Regions from separate parts of the Bradyrhizobium sp. S3.7.6 genome, predicted to be linked through region 3. Evidence: predicted binding sites of a transcription regulator. Region 3 holds the regulator's gene; each other region holds the start of a gene.
The links. The regulator LexA, encoded in region 3, represses DNA repair genes until DNA is damaged. The targets are predictions, from matches to a motif close to TGTTCNNNNTGTGTTCNG.
Positions count from the first base shown of each region.

Region 1: a site for LexA is predicted at 2,758-2,775, ahead of ACVJ5M_RS37435 (DUF3072 domain-containing protein). Genes of this name have one in related genera too.
Region 2: a site for LexA is predicted at 3,643-3,660, ahead of ACVJ5M_RS35240 (ImuA family protein). Genes of this name have one in related genera too.

Region 1 covers NZ_JBSSEQ010000001.1:7,739,710-7,745,766, forward strand. Annotated here, with positions in the region: gene ACVJ5M_RS37405 (HWE histidine kinase domain-containing protein) at 1-1,122, shown strand, start outside; gene ACVJ5M_RS37410 (hypothetical protein) at 1,211-1,432, opposite strand; gene ACVJ5M_RS37415 (hypothetical protein) at 1,573-1,830, shown strand; gene ACVJ5M_RS37420 (hypothetical protein) at 1,927-2,172, shown strand; gene ACVJ5M_RS37425 (hypothetical protein) at 2,271-2,456, opposite strand; gene ACVJ5M_RS37430 (hypothetical protein) at 2,475-2,696, opposite strand; gene ACVJ5M_RS37435 (DUF3072 domain-containing protein) at 2,812-3,006, shown strand; gene ACVJ5M_RS37440 (DUF6496 domain-containing protein) at 3,079-3,366, shown strand; gene ACVJ5M_RS37445 (hypothetical protein) at 3,379-3,741, opposite strand; gene ACVJ5M_RS37450 (Do family serine endopeptidase) at 4,013-5,548, opposite strand; gene ACVJ5M_RS37455 (universal stress protein) at 5,743-6,057, shown strand, end outside.
Region 2 covers NZ_JBSSEQ010000001.1:7,252,105-7,258,161, reverse strand. Annotated here, with positions in the region: gene ACVJ5M_RS35255 (inorganic phosphate transporter) at 1-777, opposite strand, end outside; gene ACVJ5M_RS35250 (UdgX family uracil-DNA binding protein) at 885-2,327, opposite strand; gene ACVJ5M_RS35245 (putative DNA modification/repair radical SAM protein) at 2,327-3,562, opposite strand; gene ACVJ5M_RS35240 (ImuA family protein) at 3,726-4,508, shown strand; gene ACVJ5M_RS35235 (Y-family DNA polymerase) at 4,411-5,997, shown strand; gene ACVJ5M_RS35230 (PHP domain-containing protein) at 5,994-6,057, shown strand, end outside.
Region 3 covers NZ_JBSSEQ010000001.1:4,763,170-4,769,226, reverse strand. Annotated here, with positions in the region: gene ACVJ5M_RS23055 (alpha-hydroxy acid oxidase) at 1-552, shown strand, start outside; gene ACVJ5M_RS23050 (HAD family hydrolase) at 566-1,192, shown strand; gene ACVJ5M_RS23045 (hypothetical protein) at 1,348-1,542, shown strand; gene ACVJ5M_RS23040 (molybdopterin molybdotransferase MoeA) at 1,774-2,985, shown strand; gene lexA (transcriptional repressor LexA) at 3,162-3,863, shown strand; gene ACVJ5M_RS23030 (hypothetical protein) at 4,071-4,289, shown strand; gene ACVJ5M_RS23025 (hypothetical protein) at 4,482-4,916, shown strand; gene ACVJ5M_RS23020 (GAF domain-containing protein) at 5,140-6,057, shown strand, end outside.

The DNA of each region.
Region 1 (6,057 bases), 3.0 Mb from region 3:
GCCGAACTCTACCGCAAGACGCGCGAGCTCGAACGGCTGAACCGGGAGCTCGAGGACCGCGTTCGCGCGCGCACGGCCGAGCTGGAGAATTCCACCGCAAAGCTGCGCGAGAGCGAAGAGCGGCGCAGCATGGCGATTGCCGCCGGCAAGATGGGATCCTGGGACTGGGACTGGGTCAACGGCGACTGGATGTGGGACGAAGGCCAGTACCGCATCTTCGGCGTGACGCCGGAGACCTTCAATGTCACCTCAGCCAATATCCAGGCGCTGCTGCACCCTGATGACGTCGACCAGTTCAGCCAGGCGATTGCCGCGTTCAACACCGGCGCGCACGCCTATGAAGGCGAGTTTCGCGTCAGCCGGCCCGATGGCGAGGTGCGCTGGTGCGTCGGCACGGCGGCCGCGACGGTGGACCAGGGCGGCCGCGTGGTGCGCGTGAGCGGCGTCACCGTGGACATCACCGAACGCAAACGCGCGGAAGAGAGACAAAACCTGCTCGCGCGCGAGGTGGATCATCGCGCCAAGAACGCGCTGGCGCTGGCGCAATCGATCGTGCGCCTCACCCGCGCCGACGAGGTCAAGGCCTACGTCAACGCCGTCGAAGGGCGCATCAACGCGCTGGCGCGCGTGCACACGATCCTGTCGCTGTCGAGCTGGCAGGGCGCCGAACTCTCGAGGCTGATCGACGAGGAACTCGCGCCCTACTCGCTCGGCGGCCAGATCAAGCTGGCCGGTCCGGAAGTTCAGCTGGCGCCGGCGACAGCGCAGACGCTGGCGCTGGCGCTGCATGAGCTCTTCACCAACTCGGCGAAATATGGCGCGCTCTCGACGCGGTCGGGGCGGCTCGCGATCGGCTGGCAAGTCGAGGACGACCACCTCACACTGACCTGGGACGAAACCGGCGGCCCGCTGGTGAGGACGCCGAAATCCCGTGGCTTCGGCACGCGGAGCCTGCTTGCCAGTGTGGAATCGCAACTCGGCGGACAGGCGGAATTCAACTGGCGTGCCGAAGGCCTGTTGTGCCGCCTTGAGGTGCCGCTGACGCGGAAGACCGTAGCGCCGTCGGCCGCGAGCAAGTTCGACGCGGCTCCGTCCGAACCCCTTCAGCAGGCCTCAGGCTAGCGCGTCTGCGAGCGAAGTGGGCTCCGGTTCGCGCGTAAAGACAGGAATCTGGAGCTTCGGCCCTGATTCACTCAGAACCGATCATGCTCTAGCGCGTCGCGGCGACCCTCATGCTCTGCATCGCCTGCGGTTCGTCAGCGACACGTCCTTCCAGCCAGGCTTCCGTTTGCGAAAGCTCGCGCAGCGCCCGCGCGTAACGGCGGGCTGCGCTCCGCTCGGCGCCGCGCGGCAGCTTGCGCGCCTTGCGCAGCATATCCGCAGCCGCGTTGCGATAGGCCAGCGAGCGATAGAGAAAGACGACCTTACCCATATCGAATGTTCCCGTGTTGATGGCATTCATCCTCGCAAGACCGCCATGAACGTCGGATGAAGCGGGGAATGACAAAATCGTCATGACAATGGAACCCGCAATCGTCGTGCGCGTTTTATGCCACACCGCGAGGCGGTTCCATGCGCGGGAAAAAGTCGCCGAGCCTCATCTCTCCGACCGGCGTCATCAAGCTGATGACGCATGCGATGATGGGCGCAGCCCTCGGCCTTGTCTTCGGGCTCGCCCTCGTCCTGTTCAATCCGGCAGTCGCAAATTTGCTGAACCACGGCGGACATTCGGCCGCCATGGTCTTCATCATCACACTGGTGACGACGTTCGCGATCGGGGCGACGCTCACGGGCCTCATGTTCATCCTCGCCGAGGACAAGGAATTTTGAAGCGCGCGTGACGCGCACCGGGCGCTTTCGTTCGGAACTCCTGCGGCAAATGGCAGTTGGCTGCCTGCGTCAATTCAACTCAGGGAGTTCCCGCGCGTGAAAACCACCAAGCTCGCTCTTACCGTGATGTTGGCAACTGGCCTCGCCGCCGCTCCGTTCGCCGTGCAGGCCAAGTCGCATAAGGCCAAGCATGGATCCGCTATGTCCTCGTCGCAGACCACGGGTGCCAACACCAAGTCCTCCAAGGGCGCTGATCCCTCCGGTCAAGGTGGTTCTGGCCCCGGCTCCGACCAAGGCGGCACCATGACGAACAACAAGGGCGGCATGAGCAACACCAAGTGAGCTCCGGCCGACCATCAAAGGCCTCGCGGCGACGCGGGGCCTTTCGCTTTGGAGCTGGAGCTTGGAGCTGGATTGGGAATCCTTCCAGCGTCAGATCGCTAAAGCGGCCGTCCCGCGGCATTCGCCTTCACGAGATGCTCGAGCTGTGCACGTTTGCGTGCGATCAGGAGTTGGGCTGCGGCATCGTCGAGACCCTCGCGCTGCAATTGCCGGATGGCGGAGCCGAGTTCGAGAATTTCGGCGCGCAGCTTTAGAATCCGGTACGTGTCCGGGTCTTCGTCCACCGCACGCTCCCAAAATTCTCAGCGGCGCGCGATCACGCGCAGCGGACTGCCGGATGTCGTTGCAGGACGAAGGCGTACCCGCTCGCGGACGTCAGGCAGGACATCGCCGCCACCGGCCGCCTTCCATTCGCCGATCAGCAGGTTGATTTTCCGGCGCAGATCCATCTGCGCCAGGGCCTTTTCCGTGCAGTCGCGGTCGCGATTGACGAGGTCGCGCACAGACACCTCAATGTCGGCCATCTCAAGCCTCAAGGCGCTGATTTTGCGTCGAATTTCATTAATTCTGTTGTCCATGGCTTGTTAGAACAAAATAAGAACATATAGTCAAGTCAGGATTTGAGAACGGAGAGGCCAGATGCAGGTTCAGGGTAAATACGACGCCAGGGTTTTCCTCGCGGAACAGATGACGAGAGCGCAGGGGCTGAGGCTGAAGCGTCTGAGCGAGGAGGCCTATCAGCCCACCCAATACGATCGGGCTCTGTCCTCGACTGAGGCTGCGCGCCGCATTCGAGCGCTGGAAGACGAGATCGAGTTGGCGAACTCCTTCTGAGGAGCGCGGCCAGCGCATTTGGAACGTAGGGTCAGTGATGCGGTTCTTTCCCGTGGCCAAGGGAGAGAGTCGATGGCACGCAAGGCAAAGAAGCGCCGCTACTCACGCAGCGCCGGCGGTGATGTCGAGCGCGAGATGCGCCGCTATAAGAAGGGCACCGCGAAAAGCGGCCCCGGCGGTCGTGGCGGACGCGTGAAGAGTCGCAAGCAGGCGATCGCAATCGGCCTGTCGGAAGCGCGCGCGAAGGGCAAGAAGGTCCCGAAGAAGGCGTCGAAGCGGAAAACGTCCAAGAAGAAGACAGCCAAGAAGACGGCCAAGACAACGAAGAAGACCGCGAAGCGCAAGTCCAGCAAGCGGTAACGCCGATCCGGGTCAGATCATGCTGCCCGGCATGAAGCAGCGGATCGAAATCCCGAACGCAGTCTTCACCGGCCACACCATGGTGTGGCCAGCCCGGTTTGGCTCGGTGATGACGGCCTCATCAGGCACGTCCACCCACTGCCCGTCGAGCCGCACGCGATAGTGCCCATCGTGCGATTCCCAATCGGGGTCGGATACAGCAAAGCCATCTGCATCCGAGCAGCAGGGCCCGAGATGGCTGCGCAAACTGTCGAACCAGGGTTTTAGCGGCGAGTTGGCGTAGCGGCCATCGTCGCGCCCCAAGGCGCTTCCGGTCGTCAGGACAAGCGGCGCCACAAGCAGCGCACACCTCAGCGAGAGCTTCAATCGATCCATGTCGGCACCGATCAAATGCGAACCACCGGTTCCACAAGAAGGCCGGGCGTTCGAAGTTCCACTCCTGCAATTCGCCTGGGCGTCTTCATTGACGCCAAAGCCCAACACGTGATTCCCAACTGTGACGAGCGAACGCGGCTTTTTCGGACGAACCCGTCATCAACGCTGCCGTTAACGAGAATGTTATCGACACCTGTGGGAATCTTCCAGACGCGCACGAAAAAGGCGGCCCGCAGGCCGCCTTTTGAGTTTGCCGCGGGAAGCGCGAGGCTTAGGCCAGCGGCACCGCGACGAACCGCGTCGCTTCCTGGCTCTTCACCTGCAACAGCACGCTGTTCTTGCCGGATGATTTGGCCTGCGCCAGCTCGGAGCGGACATCACCGACATTGGCAACGGCCTTGCCGCCGACGTTGAGAATGACGTCGCCGGTCTGGATGCCGCGCTGCGCGGCGGGTCCCTGCGGATCGACCTCGGTCACGACGACGCCCTTCTGGCCCGCGCCCTGGACGTCGCCGGCCGGCGCCAGGCTGAGACCGAGGCGCGGCGTGCCGGTGTTCGGCTGCGCCTTGCCCTCGCCGGCCTTGGCCTGCCGCTCGTTCGGCAACTCGCCGAGGGCGAGTGTCACCGTCTTGCTCGCGCCTTTGTGGAAGACGTCGAGCTTCACGGAGGTGCCCGGCGCCAGGGTGGCAATGGTGCGGGCGAGATCGCGGGAGTCCTTGATCGCGGTACCGTTGACGGCGGTAATGACGTCGCCCGCCTCGATGCCGGCCTTCGCCGCGGGGCTGCCGTCCTGCGGATTGTCCACGATCGCGCCGCGCGCCTCCTTGAGGCCGAGGCTGTCGGCGATCTCGGCGCTCACCGGCTGCACCTGCACGCCGAGCCAGCCGCGGGTGACCGAGCCCTTGTCCTTCAGCTGCGCGACGACGAGCTTCGCGGTCGAAGCCGGAATGTCGAAGCCGATACCGACCGAACCGCCGGAGGGCGAGAAGATCGCGGTGTTCACGCCGATCACGTTGCCGTTCATGTCGAAGGCCGGACCGCCGGAATTACCCTTGTTGATCGGCGCGTCGATCTGGATGAAGTCGTCATAGGGACCGTTGCCGATGTCGCGACCATTGGCCGAGACGATGCCGGCGGTCACGGTGCCACCGAGGCCGAAGGGGTTGCCGACCGCGACCACCCAGTCGCCGATGCGCGGCTTCTGGTCGGAGAATTTGACGAACGGAAAGTCCCTCTTGCCATCGACCTTGATCAGCGCGAGATCGGTCTTCGGATCGGTGCCTACCACCTTCGCGGTGTAGCTCGTGCCGTCATCCATAGTCACCTGTACCGACTCGGCGTGATCGACGACGTGGTTGTTGGTCACGGCATAGCCGTCGGCGGAGATGAAGAAGCCGGAACCCTCGCCCGTGATCATCTGGTGGCGCTGGCGCGGCATGCCGTTCATGCCACCCGGGCCGCGGAAGCCGAACTGCCGCGAAAACTGGTCGAACGGCGAATCCTCGTCCGAATCCATCCGGTTCTGTTGCAGCATCGCGCTCTTGTCATTGTCCTGGTCGATCCTGACCCGCACCGAGATGACGGCGGGTTTGACCTTGCTGACGAGATCGCCGAAGCCCGGCGGCGTCGCGGCGGCTTCCGCCGCCTGGGCCGGCCCGATGAAGGAATTCAGACCGAACTGCGAAGAGGCGGGAGAGGCAGCGAGCACGGCCACGCCAAGCGCGGCCACGGTGCCCAGCAGCGCAAGCCGGCGCGGCTTCAATATCTTGCGGGACGTGGTGGTGTCGGAATTGACGTGATCGTTCATGTCGAAATGTCCATGTTGGGTAAGTCGCCTTGCAACCAACATGGACATCGTCACCTTACGGCGTCCCGTCCGTCCGATTAAATCTTGGCAAAGGTGCCGCGAAAATCAGGGCTGCACATTTGATGCGGCTCAACGCAGGCCCCGTGCGCCGTGATAGACTGCGGCCACTGGATGATGTCCACCGGAGGCGCGCCATGTACAAAGACATTCTCGTCCACATCCCGACCGAGCGCCCGATGAGCGCGGTGATCGACGGCTCGATCTCGCTCGCGGCGAGACTCAACGCACACGTCGACGCGGTCGCCGTCGGGTACGTCGCGAGCAGCACTGCCTACGTCCTGGATGGCGGTGCCGCCGTAGCGGCGGTGTTCGAGATGGAGCGCGAGCGCGCGGTGGAGCGTGCCGAGGCCGCGTTGGCGATATTTCGGAGCGAAGCCACGAACGCCGGCATCTCCTGCACCTGCCACCCGCTCGGCGCAATCCCGGCGGACGCAGCCGGCTCGCTCGGC
Region 2 (6,057 bases), 2.5 Mb from region 3:
CAGCAGGCCGCGGATCCACAGCGGCGGCGCCTTGTTGCCTTCGGGCGCGGCATAGAGCGCAGGGTTGCGCACGATGAACTTGAGCAGCAGCAGCAGCACGGCGGCGCAGATGAAACCGAACAGCGGCGACAGCAGCAGCGCGTAGCCGATCTCGGTGGCCTTGCTCCAGTCGACGCCCGAGGTGCCGTCGCGGCCGCGCATGACGGCATTGGCGATGCCGACGCCGATGATCGAGCCGATCAGCGTGTGCGAGGAGGAGGCGGGCAGGCCGAAATACCAGGTACCGAGGTTCCAGATGATCGCGGCGATCAAGAGTGCGAACACCATGGCGAAGCCGGCGCTGGAGCCGACCTGGAGGATCAGCTCGACCGGCAGCAGCGAGACGATGCCGAACGCGACCGCGCCGGAGGACAGCAGCACGCCGAGGAAGTTGAAGAAGCCCGACCACATCACCGCGAATTCAGCCGGCAGCGAATGGGTGTAGATCACGGTCGCCACCGCGTTGGCGGTGTCGTGGAAGCCGTTGACGAATTCGAAGCCGAGCGCGATCAGCAGCGCGACGAACAAGAGGATGTAGGGCAGGAAGGTCGTCACCTTCGTGCCGGTCGCGTTGACGTCGACATAGATGCTGTAGGCAACGAACAGCAGGCCTGCGGCAAGGATGCCGAAGAACAGGATCATCGTGAGCGGGTTAAAACCCTTGTCGAGATTTGGCCTGGAAGCCGGCTGGACAGGCGTCGGATCGCCTACCGCACGGTCGAATGCAACATCTGTCATTTTTGGACGCCCCTTAACTAATTTGAAGGGCTATTGTCCGCGATGGATTTGAAGGCTGGATGACAGCTGCGTCGTAAAGTCGCTTTCCCTCCAGTATTTGCCAGTATTTAGGCGGCGCGTGCGGCTTTCTTCTGCAAGCCGGCGGCAATCTTCAGGTCTTCGACAAAGCGCTGATATTCCAGCACTTTGGCTTCCGGATCGGGCAGTCGGAGCAGATAGGACGGGTGCACCGTCACCAGCGCCTTGCGGCCGTCGGGCAGGTCTATGAGCCGGCCACGGGTCTTGCCGATCGGGATGATCTTGCCGAACACGCTTTGCGCGGCGGTGGCGCCCATTGCCACGATGAGCTCGGGCTGGATTGCCGAAACTTCCCGCTCGTACCATTGCCGGCACGCCCGGATCTCCGGCGTCGCCGGCTTCTGGTGCAGACGGATCTTTCCGCGCGGCACGAATTTGAAGTGCTTGACCGCGTTGGTGACGTAGACCTTGTTGCGGTCGACGCCGGCTTCCTGAAGCGCACGGTCGAGCATCTGGCCGGCCGGGCCGACGAAGGGGTGGCCGGCGAGGTCTTCCTTGTCGCCGGGCTGCTCGCCGACCAGCATGATGGTCGCGTCTTTCGGGCCCTCGCCGAACACGGTCTGCGTCGCGTCCTTGTAGAGCGGGCAGGCGCGGCAATGCGCGGCCTCCTCGCGGAGCGCTTCGAGATCGTCGGCAGCCAGCTTGCGTGGCATCGGAGCCTCCGGCCGCTTCTGGGGCTTGTGCGGATCGGTTGCGGCATTGGCGATCATGGCGCCGGTCATGCGCTCGGCGTCCTCGATCAAGGGCTTAATGATCGACGCCTCGGGCAGGTTCCTCCAGTATTTCTTCGGCATCTCCGTCTGCATTGCCTTCACCTTCAGCCGCGCCGGATTGAAGATGCTGGCGTAGTAGCGCCGCCAGGTTTCCTCCAACCGGTCTTCGCCGGGTGCTTCGTTCTTGCTCACGCCCGACGTGAACGAGAGCGCGTGGCCGTCCCAATGCGCACACAGATCGGGTGTCAGGATCGACCAGGGCATGTCGGCGAAGCGCTTGGCAAAGAACGGCGCGGCAAGCTCGACGATGTGATGCTCCGGCTCGAACCAGGCGACGTAATGCGCCGCGCGCTCGCGTCCGATCTCGCGGAAGCGCACGAAGGCATGCATCTTGTGCTCGTCGCGATGGACTGCTCTTGCCATGGCGGTGACTTGCGCGACATCGGGATCGGTCGCGACCTCGATGAGATCGTGATTGTCTTTCAAGCGCCAGAGCAGGCGATAGAGGATCGCAAAGCGCTCGCCGTCGCGATGCAGGATCGCGGCCTTGGCGAGCTCGACGAATTTTGCCGAGACGTTGAAGGTGCCGTCGTTCACCTCAAATATCGGAGACGGCGCGGGCGGTGCGAACAGCTCGGCTTCGCCGCCTTGTACGGTCCAGGTGGCATCGGTTGGCGGCACATGATGCAGCACGAGCGACCGCGCGGCTTTGCGCCAGCCGTCGAAATCGGTTTCGGTGTCGAGGGTGATGTACTGCATCAGAAGCCAAACCCCAGTTGTGTTGCCTTCGGCTTGAACCGTTCGATCAGCCGCGCCTCGTCGAGGCGGTGCGGCGCGGGGCGGTGATCGCTGAGGACGATGAAAGGCAGCGCCTTGTTGCGGGGCACGTGCAGCCGCGCGAGATCGGAGAGGCGGATCGTGGTGGTGCGCCGGGTCGCGATGATGCGTTCGACCGCCTTGGTGCCGAAGCCGGGCACGCGCAACAGCTCCTCGCGGCTGGCGCGGTTGACGTCGAGCGGGAAGCGGTCGCGATGGCGCAGCGCCCAGGCGAGCTTCGGATCGATGTCGAGCGGCAGCATCGCGTTGTCATCGACGATCTCCGCAACGTCGAAACCGTAGAACCGCATCAGCCAGTCGGCCTGGTAGAGCCGGTGCTCGCGCAGCAGCGGCGGCTGTACCAGAGGCAAAGCGCGGCTGGCATCGGGGATCGGGCTGAAGGCGGAGTAATAGACGCGCCGCAGCCTGTAGGAGCCATAGAGATTGGAGCTGGTGTGGAGAATGGTGTGATCGGAGGCCGCGTCGGCGCCGACGATCATCTGCGTGCTCTGTCCGGCGGGCGCGAAGCGCTGCGGCCTCGCCTTCGTCTTTGTGCTGCGGTTTTCCTCAGCCTCGTCGAGCTTCAGCCGCAGCCGGCCCATGGTGCGGCGGATCGCGCGCACATCCTTTTCCGGTGCGTATTGCTGCAGGCTCGTCTCCTCAGGCATCTCGATGTTGATGGAGAGGCGATCTGCATATTTGCCGGCTTCCGCGATCAGCGCGTCGTCGGCCTCGGGAATGGTCTTGAGATGGATGTAGCCGCGAAAGTGATGCTCCTCGCGCAGTTTGCGCGCGACGCTGACCACCTGCTCCATGGTGTAGTCGGGGCTGCGGATGATGCCGGAGGAGAGAAACAAGCCCTCGATGTAATTGCGCCGGTAGAAGTCGAGCGTGAGCTTGACCACTTCGTCGATGGTGAAGCGGGCACGCGGCACGTTGGAAGAGGCGCGGTTGACGCAATAAAGGCAGTTGTAATTGCAGGCGTTGGTCAGGAGCACTTTGAGCAGCGAGATGCAGCGTCCGTCCGGCGCGTAGGAATGGCAGATGCCCATGCCCGGTGCGGTCGAGCCCATGCCCTTGCCGTCGCTGGAATCCCGCTTCTCGGTGCCGCTGGAGGCGCACGACGCATCGTATTTGGCGGCATCAGCCAGAATCTCCAGCTTGCGTTGTACGTCCATCGTGGAATCCCTTTGATTCAGCTTACGAATCCGGATGAGCACCAATTCGATTGACTCCCCGGCCGCTGTTAGCTTTATATTAGAACATATCATGAACAAATGAGCCAGCCGCAGGTTCTTATTTTTGAGAACCTCGGCAATCACCTCTGAAGGAGCGGCGTATATGAGCGGCGCACGGATGAACGCGCTTGCGACCTTGCGCGGCCAGATCGAGCGCATCGAGACGGCGGAGGTCGTGCATCAGCACGATCGCGTCGCGCTCGGCCACGACGAGGTCGACAGCGCGCTGAAGGGCGGGCTCGCGCGCGCGGTGATCCACGAGGTGTTTTGCGAGGGCCGGCAGGGAACCGCCGCGACGGGTTTTGTCATGGGGCTTGCGGGGCGTGTCTCGCGGCGCCGGCCGCTGCTGTGGGTGCGGCAGGATTTTTCGGAACTCGAGACCGGCGCGCTGTCGATGAGCGGGCTTGCCGAGATCGGTCTCGATCCGCGCCGCGTGGTGATGGTGCGCGCCGCCGATGTCGAGAGCGCGTTGCGGACCTCGGCCGATGCGCTCGCCTGCGACGCGCTTGGCGCCGTCGTGCTCGAGCTCTGGGGTGAGACGCGGCAGTTCGATCTCGTGGCGAGCCGTAAGCTGACACTGGCCGCGCAATCGTCCGGTGTCACCGGCCTGATGTTGCGGATGGCCGCGCAGCCGCTGCCCTCGACCGCGGAGACGCGATGGATGCTGCGCGCGGCGCATTCGCCGCCGGGCCCGGCATGGAGTGCCTGGGGCGCGCCGCGCTTCGATGCCGAGCTCTTGCGCAATCGTCATGGCCCCTGCGGCCGGTGGATCATGGAATGGAAATGTGATGAGTGCCAGTTCTCTGAACCGTCGACGTATCCTCAGCCTGTGGCTGCCACGCCTGCCCATCGATCGGATTCAGCGGTTCTTCGGCGCGCTGGGTAAGACCAATGATCCGAGCATCGTCGTCATCAAGGACAACAATGCGCTGGTGATCCATGCGCTGGACGAAGCCGCCGAGCGCCTCGGCTTGCACATCGGCCAGCCCCTGGCCAATGCACGGGCGATGTGTCCGGACTTGAAAGTGTTCGACGCCGATGTCGTGGCCGATGCGAAGACGCTCAGCGACGTCGCCGACTGGTGCGATCGCTTCACGCCGCTGGTGGCGCTCGATCCGCCGCACGGGCTGTTTCTGGACATCACCGGCTGCGCGCATCTGTTCGGCGGCGAGGCTGCGTTGTTGCAGACCTTCGTCCGCGGGCTCGCCCGTCAGGGTTTTGCCGTCAGCGCGGCGATCGCCGGCACCTCGGTCTGCGCGCGCACGCTGACGCGGCAGGCCTCCGGCACCATCGTCGCCGATGGCGGGGAGGCGGCGGCGGTCAGCCGGCTGCCGGTGTCCGCGCTCGGTGCGGGCGAGGCCATCACCACGGGCCTGCGTCGCGCCGGCCTGAAAACCATCGGCGATGTCGCCTCGCGCGAGCCGCATGAGATCACGGCGCGGTTCGGCGCGCGGTTCTCCACGCTGCTCGCGCATGCGCAGGGGCATGGCGATGCCCCGATCAATCCGCGCAAACCGCTGCCGGATTACATCGTGGAGAAGCGCTTTGCCGAACCGATCGCCACCGACACCATGATCGCGATGACGCTGTCGCGGCTGGCCGACACGCTGATCGCGTCCATGGAGAAGCAGGGCAAGGGTGCGCGGCGCCTGGAAGCCGCCTTCTTTCGCACCGACGGCGTGGTGCGCGCGATCATGGTCGAGACCGGGCGGCCGGTCACGCAAAGCAAAGTCATCGACCGGCTGTTCCGCGAGCGCCTCGATGCGCTCGCCGATCCGCTGGATCCCGGCTTCGGTTTCGACATGGTACGACTGTCGGCAAGCCGCACCGAGATCGTGGTGCAGGAGCAGCGCGATCTCGACGCCCATGTCCATGACAATGACGAGCTCGCCGCGCTGATCGACCGCATCGCCGCGCGCATCGGCGGAAAGCGCGTCGTCGTGCATTTGCCTGAGGATACCCATATCCCGGAATGTGCGGTGCTGGCCGCGCCTGCCCAGCACCATCTCGCCGTGGCCATGCAGGCCGAATGGCCGGCGCGCGCCGAGAGCGAGCCGCCGCTGCGCCCCCTGCGGCTGTTCGACAGACCGGAGCCGATCAAGGTGCCGTTCGCGACCGTGCCCGACGGCCCGCCGCATCAGTTCACCTGGCGGCGCGCGCTGCATGCGGTGGTGCGGGTGGAAGGGCCCGAGCGCATCGCGATGGAATGGTGGCGGCAGGACGGCAAGCAATTGACGCGGGATTATTTCCGCATCGAGGATGCCGAAGGCCTGCGCTTCTGGATCTTTCGCGACGGTCTTTACGAAGGAGAGGTGTTCGACGACGAAGGTAAACCCATTCCCCCCAACTGGTATGTGCACGGTCTCTTCGCATGAACACGCCCGCTTATGCCGAGATCGGCATCACCACCAACTTCTCCTTCCTGCGCGGCGGCT
Region 3 (6,057 bases):
GAGAGCCGCCTGCGCGCCACCGGCGGCGATTACCAGAAGGGCCTGGAGTGGCGGACCGTGAAGATGATCAAGGACAAGTTCAAGATCCCGCTCATCCTGAAGGGCATCGCCACCGCCGAGGACGCCCGGATCGCGGTCGACCACGGCGTCAAGTGGATCTACGTCTCCAACCATGGCGGCCGCCAGCTCGATCACGGCCGCGGCGCCATGCATGTGCTGCCCGAGATCGTCGACGCCGTGAAGGGACGCGCCAAGATCATGGTCGACGGCGGCTTCTGCCGCGGCACCGACATCGTCAAGGCGATCGCGGCGGGCGCGGACATGGTCGGCATCGGCCGGCTGCAATGCTGGGCATTGGCCGCAGCCGGCGAGGCCGGCGTGAGGCGAATGCTGGAGTTGCTCGAGGACGAGGTGCTGCGCTGCCTAGGCCTCTTGGGCGCCACCTCGTTCGCCGAGGTCGACAAGTCCTGCCTGCACCAGGCGACCGCAACGAATGCGCCGAGCGTGTTCAGCGCGTTCCCGCTGTTCGACCATGACCCCTATCGATATTGAGTGAAAGGATGCAATGAGCTCGCTCTCTCCCGGCAGCGCGGACGCGCTCCTGTTCGATCTCGGCCGCGTCGTGCTCGACATCGATTTCTCCAAGGCGATCGCCTGCTGGGCGGGACATGCCGGCTGCAAGCCGGAAGCCATCGTCGCGCGCTATGTACGGGACAGCGAAGCCTATCGGCTGCACGAGGTCGGCAAGATCAGCGACGAGGCCTATTTTGACTCGCTGCGCGTCTCGCTCGGGATCGGCATCTCGGACGCGCAGTTCCTGGAGGGCTGGAACGCGATCTTCGCCGGCGAGATGCCCGATATCGCCGAGCTGCTGCCGCGTGCGGCCAAGCAGTTGCCGCTCTACGCCTTCTCCAACACCAACCGGCCGCATGTGGACCACTTCTCGAAGGAATATGCCGCCCTGCTCGGCCATTTCCGCGAGCTGTATCTGTCGTCCAGCATCGGCCTGCGCAAACCCGATGTGGAGGCCTTCGACCATGTCGTGGCGGCGATCGGCGTGCCCGCGAACCGTATCGTGTTCTTCGACGATCTTGCCGAGAACATCGAAGGAGCGCGGTCGCGCGGCCTGACCACGGTCCACGTGACCTCGCCCCGCGACGTCGGGAACGCCCTCAAGGCGCTCGGAATCTGATCTCTGGCCGGCAAGCCGACGGGCCGCGAATGGAACTATTTTGCCTGGGGGCGAGGAACCAAAACCCTTTGTGCATTTTTATACGGAGTTCCCGGAACGATTGCCCCTCTCAGGACTCATGAGTCCGTTGGGAATTCTACATCGGGCTTATCGTCGTGTTGGGCAAAACCTACCTCACCAAGCAGGCCTCTCTGCTGATGAAATTCGCCAGGACCACATCGGATTCTGAGCTTTCCGCCAAGCTGATCAGCAAGGCCGCCGACCTGAAATCCCAGGCCGACCCGCTGCCTGACAGGGATCAGGGCCCCGCAGCGCCGGACGTCAGTCCGTACAAGCAGCCGGGGGGCTGACCGATGCTGGCCGTGGCTCTCGTCTTTCTCGTCCTCGCCATGGCCATCCTCGTACCGGTCTGTCTCGCCTTCTGGATCATGCCGCGGCGGACTTGATGCTCACCCTTCATCGCAGAGCGGATGACGCAGGATAAATCATCCTGCGCGGCCACTGTTTTGCCTCTGCGCCTGCACTCGGCTAGAACTCTCGCCGCCGATTTGCCCGAACGGGCCCAGCAGGAGTTTTCACCCGTGGCCCTGATGCCGGTTTCCGACGCGCTCGCTGCGGTGCTGGCGGGCGCAGAGCCGCTGCCTGAAGAGATGATCGCGCTCGACGCAGCCTTCCACCGCGTGCTCGCGCGCGACGTCGCCGCGCGGCGCACGCAGCCGCCGCAGGCGATGTCGGCAATGGACGGCTATGCGGTGCGCGCGGTCGATGCGGCGAAGATCGAATCCCAGCTCACCCTGATCGGCGAGGTCGCGGCGGGCCGCCCGTTTGCGGGATCGATCGGCGCCGGCGAGGCCGTGCGTATCTTCACCGGCGGTGTCGTTCCCGATGGCGCTGATGCGGTCGTGATCCAGGAGGACACGATCGCGGACGGCAAGCGCATCACCATCAAGGAAGCCGCCGTAACGGGGCGGCACATCCGCCCCGCCGGCGTCGACTTCTCGGAAGGCGACGTGCTGCTGCGCAAGGGAGCCCGGCTCACCGAGCGCGACCTCGCGCTCGCCGCCGGCATGAATTACCCGCAATTGCCAGTCCGGCGACGCCCGAAGGTCGCGATCCTCGCGACCGGCGACGAGCTGGTGATGCCGGGTACGACGCCGGGCCACGGCCAGATCGTCTATTCCAACGGCTACGCCCTGCACGCGCTCGCCCGCAGCGAGGGCGCCGATACCATCGACCTCGGCGTTGCCGCCGATACGCTGGAGGCCACCACGGCCGGCATCGGCCGCGCGCGGGAGAGCGGCGCCGACATCCTGATCACGACCGGCGGCGCGTCGGTCGGGGACCACGATCTGGTCCAGCAGGCGCTGAGGGACGAAGGTATCTCGATGGCGTTCTGGAAGATCGCGATGCGGCCGGGCAAGCCGATGATGAACGGGCGGCTCGGCGCGATGCGCGTGATCGGCCTGCCCGGCAATCCCGTGTCATCCTACGTTTGCGGCTTCCTGTTCATGGTGCCGTTGATTCGCGCGCTTTCGGGCCGTTCGATGATTCATCACCGCCGCGAACGCGCGGTGCTCGGCCGCGATGTCGGCGCCAACGACCAGCGCGAGGATTACCTGCGCGCACGCCTCGAGCTGCGCGATGACGGCACGCTCGTCGCCCTTCCGGTCAATCACCAGGATTCCTCGCTGCTTGCGAATCTCGCTGCGGCACAGGCACTTCTCGTGCGCGCGCCATTCGCGTCGAAGGCCGAAGCCGGCACGCCTTGCGAGGTCTTGCGGCTGCCCGTCTGAGCGCTTCGTTCGCGTGCGTTCCGCGAACTTTGTCGCGTTCACGGTAAATTAAGCAGTTGCGGAACATGTATCGAACATATAGTGTCCGTTCATGATTTGTTTCGGGAATGTAGCGGCTTACTGCTGAATTCAGCGTCTCGGAATCGAACGACATCAACCGGGGGATTTTGGTCGAGATGTTAACGCGCAAACAATACGAGCTCCTGCGGTTCATCAGCGAACGGCTGAAGGAAAGCGGCGTGCCGCCCTCCTTCGATGAGATGAAGGACGCGCTCGACCTGCGCTCGAAATCGGGCATCCATCGCCTGATCACTGCGCTCGAGGAGCGCGGCTTCATCCGGCGCCTGCCCAACCGGGCCCGCGCCATCGAGGTGATCAAGCTGCCCGAGCTTCAGGCCGCTGCCGGCAGCCGCCGCGGCTTCACGCCGAGCGTCATCGAAGGCAATCTCGGCAAGATCCGCACGACTTCGAGCCCGCCGGCGGACGAGGGCGAGCGCCCCGTCGCGGTCCCCGTGATGGGCCGCATCGCGGCCGGTACGCCGATCGAGGCCTTGCAGACCCGCAGCCACACCATCAGCGTACCGCCTGACATGCTCGGCTCGGGCGAACATTACGCGCTCGAAGTGCGCGGCGATTCCATGGTCGAGGCCGGCATTCTCGACGGCGACATGGCGCTGATCCAGCGCAACGAGAGCGCCGATACCGGCGATATCGTGGTGGCGCTGATCGACGACGAGGAGGCGACGCTCAAGCGCTTCCGCCGCCGCGGCGCCTCGATCGCGCTCGAGCCCGCCAATGCGGCCTATGAGGTCCGCATTCTGCCGCCCAACCGGGTGAAGATCCAGGGCAAGCTGATCGGGCTGTACCGGAAGTATTGATACCGGACGTGCCGGTATCGGTTATTTGGCGCCCCGCGCGCTTTGGATCGGCATCGCCGATCCGAGATTGGAGCGGACGATTGTCCGCTTCCGCTGGATAGTCTTTCTGGTTTCGCGCAGATTATCCGGCCCCTCCTCCAGCGGTAAATCCTCGGCACGCCGCACGAAGCAGCTCTGCTTCGCGGCCTTCAGGTTCGAGGAGAAGTCATGCGCCGGATCGTTCTGAGCACAATTGCTGTGGCGCCGCTGATCGCAGCATCAGCGTCGCAAGCCTTGGACGTACAAACCTTAGCCGCGCAATCGCGGCCCCATGTCCGCAAGGACACCGCCGTTAGCGAGCAAGTCCGCAAGGCCCTCGACGCCGTCGACCAACCGTCGCGGCCGGGCTGGCAGTATTCCGGCTGGTCGGCGCCTGCGGGGCGCTGACACGCGCCTGCAGAATGCAAAGGGGCGGGCTTTGTTCCTGGTGGATTCGGGAAAGTTAATGTGATTGCGGCCTGCGGCGGCGAGCCGTAGATTTGCCTACAACCCGGCAGAACGTTTGGTATTTCCACTCTGATAGAGGCCTGCGCCTCGATTAAGAGACGTGGGTCGCTATCCCTGCATGAGGAGCACCCGATGTGTGACTACAGCCTGCATGCCGTCGCGTCGCGTCCCGCCGAAGTCGGCGAGACGATCGTCACGACAACCTTCCGCGGCACCTCGACGCGCGGCTTTGCCTCCGCGGCCGATCCGACCGTCGCGGTCTGCCTGCTCCCGGGGACGGAGCTCGCCTTCGCCGACAACGTCCGCTACGACAATCGCTGGATCTGGACGCGCACCGTCAATTCGCGCGTCGGCAAGTTCGGCAAGATCGATCCGCACATTCCCGATCGCCATCATGATGCGATCGAATTCCCCGACGGCAAATCCGTGCTGGTGACGCAGCTGGTCGAAGGCCAGCGTGCGACCGTGCTGCAGCTACCGGTGACCCAGCCGCTCGGCGAGCGCGAGCACAAGCCGCAGACCATCACCGACAGCCGGACAACCATCACCCGCCTGCCGATCGGCTGATGCAGCCATTCCCGGCCGACAGGTCGGGCCAGGATTGAAATCGCCATCGCCGGCCGAGGCCGGCGAGATGGTGTCGTTTGTGTCCCGCGAAACTCCATCGGGCGGACCAAGCCGTGGCGTCTCCCACCGCACGAAGTTTGCGCTGTCCTGCCTGAATTTTGAACGTCCGTTCCGCAGCCAAATGGCCGATGCTTGGTGCGGCTTGAGACGGCGGGCACGTTCGATGAAGACCTTCATTCGCGTCGTTGAACTCTGGGTGCCTGACCGCACGCGCATGCGGCTGGAATTCGGCGGCGGCCTCTACGGCGAAGGGTTGTCCGCGTTTAGGGACGTGAGCGAGGATCTGCACTTCGGATATGACGAGGGACTTCCCGGCAAGGCCTGGGCCGGCGGCCACCCCGTGATCCTCACTAGATTCACCGATTCCTATTTCAAGCGGACCGATCAGGCCATCGCCGCCGGGCTGACCTGCGGCGTGGCGGTGCCGGTGTTTTCAGGCGAATTCCTGCAAGCCGTCATGGTGCTGTTCTGCGGCGACGACGAGGCCCATGTCGGCGCGATCGAACTCTGGCACAACGATGCCGAAACCTCCCACGAGATGGGGCTCGTCGACGGCTATTACGGCACCGCCGACATGTTCGAATTCAACTCCCGCCACACCAGATTTCCGCGCGGCTTCGGCCTTCCCGGCCGCATCTGGAAAGCCGGCCTGCCGCTGATCATCAAGGACCTGCACGATGCCAGGAGTTTTCTGCGCTGGGAGGACGCCGCCAAGGTCGGAATCAATCTCGGCGTCGGCGTTCCCTACCGGACCGGCACCGATCAGACCTGGGTGCTGACATTTCTCTCCGCGCAGGCGACCCCGATTGCGCGACGCTTCGAGATCTGGGTCCCGGACGAGGCCCGTTCGGCGCTGGTCTTCCGCGCCGGCGATTGCAGCGCGCAGACCGACCTCGCCGCGCTCTATGCGACGAAATCCATCGCCAAAGGCGAAGGCAGCATCGGCGGGGCCTGGGCCACCGGCATGCCCGCACTCAACGACGATCTCGCGCGTGACGTCTCGGTCGCGGCCTTGCAGGCCAGCGCCTCTGGGCTGAGCCAGATGGTCGTCCTTCCGGTGATCGGCAACGCCAGGCTCGAC